One region of the Streptomyces sp. NBC_01267 genome, then DNA from elsewhere that is predicted to be linked to it. Evidence: riboswitches for the same ligand, from Rfam matches in the RefSeq annotation. Region 1 holds a riboswitch; the other holds the start of a gene.
The links. A riboswitch is a leader RNA that binds a small molecule or an ion and turns the genes downstream of it on or off. The one in region 1 is predicted to bind cobalamin.
Positions count from the first base shown of each region.

Region 2: it holds a riboswitch for cobalamin, as region 1 does, so the genes downstream of both, OG709_RS31425 (CbtB domain-containing protein) here and OG709_RS24520 (ribonucleoside-diphosphate reductase subunit alpha) in region 1, are expected to answer to the same signal.

Region 1 is NZ_CP108455.1:5,339,826-5,344,006, forward strand. Features, by position in the region: gene OG709_RS24515 (ribonucleotide-diphosphate reductase subunit beta) at 1-168, opposite strand, end outside; gene OG709_RS24520 (ribonucleoside-diphosphate reductase subunit alpha) at 168-2,528, opposite strand; cobalamin riboswitch at 2,661-2,815, opposite strand; gene mctP (monocarboxylate uptake permease MctP) at 3,088-4,181, opposite strand, start outside.
Region 2 is NZ_CP108455.1:6,999,372-7,003,552, forward strand. Features, by position in the region: gene OG709_RS31415 (alkaline phosphatase family protein) at 1-372, opposite strand, end outside; gene OG709_RS31420 (CbtA family protein) at 658-1,425, opposite strand; gene OG709_RS31425 (CbtB domain-containing protein) at 1,446-1,670, opposite strand; adenosylcobalamin (AdoCbl) riboswitch at 1,673-1,817, opposite strand; gene OG709_RS31430 (histidine phosphatase family protein) at 2,125-2,745, shown strand; gene OG709_RS31435 (DUF2127 domain-containing protein) at 2,735-3,508, opposite strand; gene OG709_RS31440 (hypothetical protein) at 3,738-3,881, shown strand; gene OG709_RS31445 (DUF4135 domain-containing protein) at 3,899-4,181, shown strand, end outside.

The DNA of each region.
Region 1 (4,181 bases):
CGCGAGGTCCGCCACGTCCGAGTGGAGGTCGACCTCCTCCACCGTCCAGGTGTTCTTGATCGCGTCGCGGTAGCGCTCGTAGAAGTCCGGGTAACGCATCGGGCGCAGCGTCAGTTCGAAGCCCGGATCGAGCAGGTTCTTCTGGGAGTTGGCGGAATCGGTGCTCATTACTGGCAGGCCTCGCAGGACTCGGGGTTCTCAAGGGAGCAGGCGATCGCGTCCGCGTCGGCGACCGGGGCGGCGGGAGCCTGCTGTGCGGGAATGGGGGCGGCGGCGGCGCGCGCGATCCGGGTCGCCGGGCGCGAGCGCAGGTAGTACGTCGTCTTCAGCCCCTGCTTCCAGGCGTACGCGTACATCGAGGAGAGCTTCCCGATGGTCGGCGTCTCCAGGAAGAGGTTCAGCGACTGGCTCTGGTCGAGGTACGGCGTACGGGCCGCCGCCATGTCGATCAGGCCGCGCTGCGGGATCTCCCACGCGGTGCGGTACAGCGCCCGCACCTCCGCGGGGATCCAGCTGAACCCCTGCACCGAGCCGCTGGCTTCGCGCAGCGCCTCGCGGGACTGCGCGTCCCAGACGCCCAGTTCCTTCAGCTCGTTCACCAGGTACGCGTTGACCTGGAGGAATTCACCCGAGAGCGTCTCGCGCTTGAAGAGGTTGGAGACCTGCGGCTCGACGCACTCGTACACCCCGGCGATCGACGCGATCGTCGCGGTCGGCGCGATGGCGAGGAGCAGCGAGTTGCGCATGCCGGTCTTCGCGATCCGGGCGCGCAGCGCGTCCCAGCGCGCGGGCCAGGCAGGCTCGGTGTCGAAGTGGTCGGGGTGCAGCACACCCTGCGCCGAACGCGTCTTCTCCCAGGCGGGGAGCGGGCCACTGCGCTCCGCGAGGTCGCAGGACGCCTCGTAGGCGGCGAGCATGATCCGCTCGGAGATCCGGGTGGAGAGCGCCCTCGCCTGCGGGGAGTCGAAGGGCATCCGCAGCTTGAAGAAGACGTCCTGGAGACCCATCAGACCCAGGCCCACCGGACGCCACTTGGCGTTGGAGCGGCCCGCCTGGTCGGTCGGGTAGAAGTTGATGTCCACGACCCGGTCGAGGAAGGTGACCGCGGTGCGGACGGTCTCGTCGAGGCGCTCCCAGTCCATGGAGTCACCGGAGACGAACGCGGCGACGTTCACCGAGCCGAGGTTGCAGACGGCGGTCTCACCGTCGTTCGTCACCTCCAGGATCTCGGTGCAGAGGTTCGACGAGTGGACGACCGAGCCGGGCTCCGCGGTCTGGTTGGCCGTACGGTTCGACGCGTCCTTGAAGGTCATCCAGCCCTGGCCGGTCTGCGCGAGGGTCCGCATCATGCGGCCGTACAGCTCCCGGGCCTGGATGGTCTTCTGCGCCAGCCCGTCGGCCTCGGCCTTGCGGTACGCCGCGTCGAACGCGTCCCCCCACAGGTCGACGAGGTCGGGCACGTCGGCGGGGGAGAACAGCGACCAGGTGCCGTCCGCGTCGACCCGGCGCATGAACTCGTCCGGCACCCAGTGCGCCAGGTTGAGGTTGTGCGTACGCCGGGCGTCCTCACCCGTGTTGTCGCGCAGCTCCAGGAACTCCTCGATGTCGGAGTGCCAGGTCTCCAGGTAGACGGCCGCGGCGCCCTTGCGCCGGCCGCCCTGGTTCACCGCGGCGACCGAGGCGTCCAGCGTCTTGAGGAAGGGGACGATCCCGTTGGAGTGCCCGTTGGTGCCGCGGATGAGCGAACCGCGGGAGCGGATGCGGGAGTACGAGAGGCCGATGCCGCCCGCGTGCTTCGAGAGGCGCGCGACCTCGTGGTAGCGGCCGTAGATCGAGTCCAGCTCGTCCAGCGGCGAGTCCAGCAGGTAGCAGGAGGACATCTGCGGGTGCCGGGTGCCCGAGTTGAAGAGCGTGGGGGAGGAGGGCAGGTAGTCGAGGCGGCTCATCAGCCCGTACAGCGCGGCGACCTCGTCCAGGGCGCGTACCGAGTCGTCCTCGGCCAGACCGCAGGCGACCCGCAGCATGAAGTGCTGGGGCGTCTCGATGACCTGGCGGGTCAGCGGGTGACGCAGCAGGTAGCGGCTGTACAGGGTGCGCAGCCCGAAGTAGCCGAAGCGGTCGTCGGCCGCGGTGTCGATCAGGGCGTCGAGCCGGGCGGCGTGCAGGGTGACGAAGCCGGCCGTGCGGTCCCCGATCAGGCCCTCCCGGTGCCCGACGCCGACCGAGGCGGAGAAGGACACCGCGCCCTGCCCGGCCGCCTCGTCCGCGATGGACCGGGTGAGCAGCCGGGCGGCGAGCCGCGAGTACGCGGGGTCCTCGGAGATCAGACCGGCTGCCGCCTCGGTGGCCAGCTCACGCAGCTCGGCCTCGTCCGACGTGGCGTTGCGCCCGCGCAGCGCGGCGGCGGCGACCTTGCCGGGGTCGGTGTCGGTGAGGTCGGCGGTGAGGTCGGTCAGGGTCCGCAGCAGTACGGTTCCCGGGGCGTCCGTCACCTGTTCTGCGGCAGGTGCGGTGGGCGCGATGGTCACGGTGCGCTCTCCCTCGCTCGGCTGGGGGCCGGCGGGAGGCACGGGTGCGTACGGGCACAGCGAAGAGCAGCACACCGCACAGCATCCGCAGGCCCAACCGCGAGGCCCGGACGTGTCTCATCCGGATCGGTCGAGCCGGATGCGCGGTCGGCAGGTCCTCGGACTCCACGGTGCGCAAAAGCGCACTGATCACACCGTTGCGGGACAGTTCCGGATTCGCACCGGATTCCCCTGCGACGACAGCGAGGATGAGCATACATGTGGGGGCCGCTCGATATCGCACCCCCCATATGTTGTGTCGTGTCCGTTCAGGACCCCCGGACGTACGGGACCGGAGAGCGCCTGGGATCGGCTCTCAGGGGCCTCTCAGGAGTCCGTACGAAGCCCGGTCGCACGGGAATCCGGTGAGCCCCCACCCATGGCCGCCGGGTCGGCGGAACGAGCCCTGAGACCCCCTCGGAGGCCTTCGCCGCGCGCGGGCCCGGGGATACAGCGGAAGGGCCGCCGCGCCTCCCCGGGGGAGAGGCGCGGCGGCCCTCATGCGGCCTGCCGGTCGGTCTCAGTGACCGCCGGGGGCGCCGACGGTGGCCGGCGGGAGGTCGACCTGTACGTCCTCGTCGCCGGCGTCCGCCGTGTAGTCCTCCGGCGAGGTCTCGTCGATGCCGGCCGGGGCCTTGACCGCGTTGAGCACGACCGTCAGCACCAGCGTCACCACCACGTTCAGCACGAACGCGGTCAGCCCGATGTAGCCGATCTGGCCGATGCCCGGGATCTCCTTGGAGGAGCCGCCGAAGTGCGCCTGCGTCGGGCTCGCCACGCCGTACGCGGCCAGCGTCCCGTACGCCATGCCGACCGCCCAGCCCGCGAGCAGCGCCCAGCGGTGGAACCACCGGGTGAACAGCCCGCCGACCAGTGCCGGCATCGTCTGGAGGATCCAGATGCCGCCGAGGAGCTGGAAGTTGATCGCGACGGTCGGGTCCATGGCGAGGACGAAGAGCAGCGCGCCGACCTTCACCACGAGCGAGACCAGCTTGGAGACCTTGGCCTCCTGGGCGGGTGTCGCCTCCGGTTTGATGAAGTCCTTGTAGATGTTGCGGGTGAAGAGGTTCGCCGCCGCGATGGACATGATCGCCGCGGGAACCAGCGCGCCGATGCCGATGGCGGCGAAGGCCACCCCCGCGAACCAGTCGGGGAACATGTTCTCGAAGAGCTGCGGGATCGCCAGCTGTCCGTTCTTCACCTTGACCCCGGCGGCGATCGCCATGAAGCCGAGCAGCGCGAGCAGCCCCAGCATCAGCGAGTACAGCGGCAGGATCGCGGTGTTGCGCCGGATCACATTGCGGCTGCGCGAGGAGAGCGTCGCGGTGATCGAGTGCGGATACATGAACAGCGCGAGCGCCGAGCCGAGCGCGAGCGTCGCGTACCCCCACTGACCCGCGGCGCCCGGCGCCAGCGCGCCGCGTGGCTTACCCGTCGCCGGGTTGGTCTGCGCGAACGCGTCACCGGCCTTGGCGAAGATGTCATGGAAGCCGCCCAGCTTCATCGGGATGTAGATGATCGCCACCAGGATGACCAGGTAGATCAGCCCGTCCTTGACGAAGGCGATCAGCGCGGGGGCGCGCAGCCCGGAGGAGTAGGTGTACGCCGCCAGCA
Region 2 (4,181 bases), 1.7 Mb from region 1:
CACGGACCAGGCGTGGCTGGTGGACGGGATGGCCTGGGCGCTGGAGGTATGGGTGTCCAGGTGGAACGGCAGCAGGTAGCCCTTGGGGTTCACCGCGTCGGGCTGATAGAAGACCGAGCGGCCGTTGTCCAGCTTCTGCGCGTGCGGGTCACTGAATCCGCGTACGCCGGAGAGCGTGCCGAAGTAGTGGTCGAAGGAGCGGTTCTCCTGCATCAGCATCACGACGTGTTCGATGTCGCGCATGGAGCCGTGGCGCGGCGGACCGGCCGCCACGGCCTTCTGCACGCTGGGTGGCAGCAGTGAGAGTGCGGCAGCGCCACCGACGGCACCGGCCGCTGATCCAAGGAGTCTGCGTCGCGTCAACTCGGCCATGAACGTCCCCTTCTCGATCGAGCTCGGTTCGAGTCCTGCTTCCGGACCCGACGGAACTCTTCCGGGCCCGGGTGTGAGGCGGAGGAAGGAGGAGATGAACAGGTGGCCAATACACCGGTGGCCGCGGTGCTCCCCGATCCTCCCGTGCGGATCGTGCGGATCGTGCGGATCGTGCGGATCATGCGGATCGGTCCGGGCCCCGGACGGGCCCGGACGCGCAGAACCCGCCTGGACCGTGGTCCGGCGGGTTCTGTCCCGGTGTGTCAGCCGTCAACTGTTGCGCCGTCAGCTCACCGGTGCGGTGTTGCGTAGGGCGGTGCTGTCCTCGCTGCGGGCCGGGACCGTACGCGGTATGAGATGCCGTTCGGCGAGGTGGCCGAAGAGCAGCCCGAAGGCGGTCCACAGCGTGAACTGGATGGCGAGTGCCGAGAGCCGGAACCGCCAGAGCAGCGTGGCCGGGAAGTCCTTCGGCACCTCGTTGATCGTCGGCAGGAACGCGTACGCCAGCCCGACCGCCACGAGGAACGCGGCCCCGGCCGTGATCGTGGCGTTCCAGTTGCCCAGACGGGGCGCCAGCCGCTTGCCCACCAGCACGGCGGCGACGGCGAGCAGCACGCTGAGCACGATCATCAGGAAGTACAGGGTGGTGCGTTTGCCGATGGTGTCGGGGCTGCCGACGGACGGCGGGTTCGCCGGGTACTTCAGGAAGGGCACGAGGTACACGGCGATCAGCGCGCTGACCGAGATCAGCACGGCGGTGGCACGCGGGCCGAACCTGCCGATACGGCCGAGTGCGACGCAGAACGCGAGCGCGGCGATGCCACCGACCGCGACACCGAAGACGAGCACCCCGGTGGCCAGCCCGGCCGTGGACTGGAGCGAACGGCTGACCAGTTCCTCTTCGTGCTCATGGCTGTGCGAGCCCTCGAAGGCGATGGCCGAGTCCACCTGCGGCTCACCGAGCAGATAGGCGACGATCAGCGCCAGCACACCGGCGACGAGCCCGGCGAGCATGCCACGGACCAGCAGGGCCCGGACGGATATGGAGTTCATGGAAGCGGATCCCCCGGGCGTCAGTGGCAGGGGAAGCCGAGGAGATGACGGCCGTCGTGAACCCACTCGTGCACGTCCGAACCGGAGACGAGCGAGGTCGCGCCCTGCTCGGCGCCGACGAAGTACAGCAGGATGAGCATGAGGATCCCGAAGAAGACCGCCCACGGGGCGATGGCCTTGAGGGAGATGGGTGCGATCGCCGGAGTGGCGGGGGCACTCGGGGTGGGGGCAAGGGTGTTTGCCATGGCAGAACCTCCTGGGGAACACGCGTCCCGATCGTGGTACCTGAGACGAAGGCGCTGGGTCTGACTTCCCGGGTTTCGGGTTCACAGTGGCGCGACCGTGCCGGATTCTCACCGGACTTCCGTCACACCTTCGTCGTGTCCACGTGACGGTACCGCCTGCCCGTCCACTCCGCTACGGCGCACCGGCGGTCCGGCAACGCACCGTGACCCGGACCCGCACCCCCCAACCCCCGTGATGTGCCCGCCTCATGAGGGACCGGAGAACGCGACCGGTGCAGGGATGGCAGTACGAGTGATGTGGGTCTCACCAGCGTGGCGCAGCAACACGGGACCGACGCCGGAGAGCGCCGGGAATCACACGGCCGGGCCGCCTCTGAGGGAATGATCGCTGTTCATGGCAGGCTGAACCCCTTGTGCACCATCAACATCTACAGACGCAAAGGACAGGGCGGACATGGGTGAGCTGATTCTCGTGCGGCACGGTGAGACCAGCTGGAGCCGCACGATGAAACACACCAGCTGGACGGATCTTCCGCTGACGGCGTTCGGTGAGGACCAGGCGCGCGCGGTCGCCCCGCTGCTGGCCGAGCGCCGGATCGCCCTCACCCTGACCAGCCCCCTCGCCCGCGCCAGGCGCACCGCCGAGCTGGCCGGGCTCAGCCCCGCGTACCCCGACACCGACCTGCACGAATGGGACTACGGGGCGTACGAGGGCATCACCACCGTGGAGATCCACCGGGACCGGCCCGACTGGGACCTGTGGACCGACGGGGTGGCCGAGGGCCCGCCCGAGCACCCCGGTGAGACCCCCGAGCAGGTCGGCGCGCGAGCGGACCGGGTGCTGGCCACCGTCGACAAGGCGCTGCGCGACGCCGACCTCGACGGGCAGGGCGGAGACGTCGTGGTGGTCGGCCACGCCCATTTCCTGCGGGTGCTGACCGCTCGCCGCCTCGGGCTCCCGGCGTCCGGCGGATCGCTCTTCCGGCTGGACACCGCGTCGGTGAGCCGGATCGGTACCGAGCACGGCCGTCCCGTCGTCGCCGCGTGGAATCAGGTGCCCGCCGTCACGGCGTGACGGCTCCGACCCCCGCCGTGGTCTCCACTTCGAGCAGTGAGGCGCTCTGCCGCTCGGCCTCGAAGGCGGCGTGGCCGCCGCGCAACCCGAACAGCCGCTTGCCGAGCAGGATGTACAGGACGGCCAGGATGTTGATCGTCAGGGTGGCGATCTTCAGCCAACTGACCTTCTCGGTCAGCTCGTAGACCTCCAGGGGCAGGAAGACGGCGGTCGCCACCACGGTCAGGTACTCGGCCCAGCGCTTGGCCCGCCACAGCCCGACACCTTCGATGATCTCGATCAGCGCGTACGCCAGCAGCAGTACGGCCACCAGCATCAGCGTGGAGTGCTTGTAGCCGAAGGTCTTCTGAATCGTGCCGACCACCGGCGAGTGGTCCAGGTCGTAGTGGAAGTGCCGGAACACCGGACGCAGCACGTCCAGGTTCTCGTCGAAGAGCCTGCGCACCGCGTCCTGGCTGTTGCTGAACTTCCATACGGCCACCGCCGCCAGCACGATGAACACCCCGCGCACCGCCCGCTCCACGGCGAGGAAGCGCAGGATGAACAGGTCGCGCAGCACCTTGCCGCGCGGTACGAGCGGGGCCTCGTCCGCGGGGCCCGATCCGTGCGGGTCGCCCAGGGCGAAGTCCCCGCACCGCAGACAGCGCCAGGCCTCGCCCAGCCGCGTCTCGGCGCGCAGCCGCTCCGCCAGTTCCGGCTCCTGCGGGACATAGGTCACGTGCCCGCGCCGTGCGCAGGTGCGCCGGTCCCAGTCGATCTTCAGCATTCGTTTCCCCGTGAGTCAGTGGTCGTGTGCGTACGTTCTGCGGACGGTCGGCCGGGACCCGCACGTATGTGCTGGGCGCAGCCTCGGCCCGGACCGTAGCAACGCATGTTATGCGCCAGATGGCGAGCCGCCCCAGGCGATCCCTTGACGCCGGCGATCACGCTCTGGAATTGTCCCGACGCAGTGAGCCGCAAGTGCATGCTTCGCCCCACATCGGAGGATGGACATGAACGTGACCGCCCAGGAAGAACTCCGGACCGAGGCCTCCCAGGTGCTCGATCTCACCATCGGTGAGCTGGAGACGGAAATCCCGGACTACGAGAGCGCCCGCCCCATCAGCTGTATGGCCGGCGGCTACTGCCTTCCGTAACCGGCGGACGGCAGGCTGTGCGCCAGTCACCCGAACTGCCCCCGGCCGCCGCGCGGTTGATCCGCGCGGCGGCGCGGGGAGGGGCCACGGAGGCCTTTCCGCCCGTGGTCACCGCGGGGCCTGACGGCACGGTGGCCAGGGACCCGGGCCCCCACGGGGAGGCCGTTGCCCATCGGCTCGGCGAGCTGCTGGCCGGACCCGCCTTCACTCCGCTGCTCGACCTGCTGGAACGGCTGGAGAGCTGGTGCGGGTCCCTCGCTCCCGAACTCTCCGGACTCTGCGCGGGCGCTCTGCCCGAAC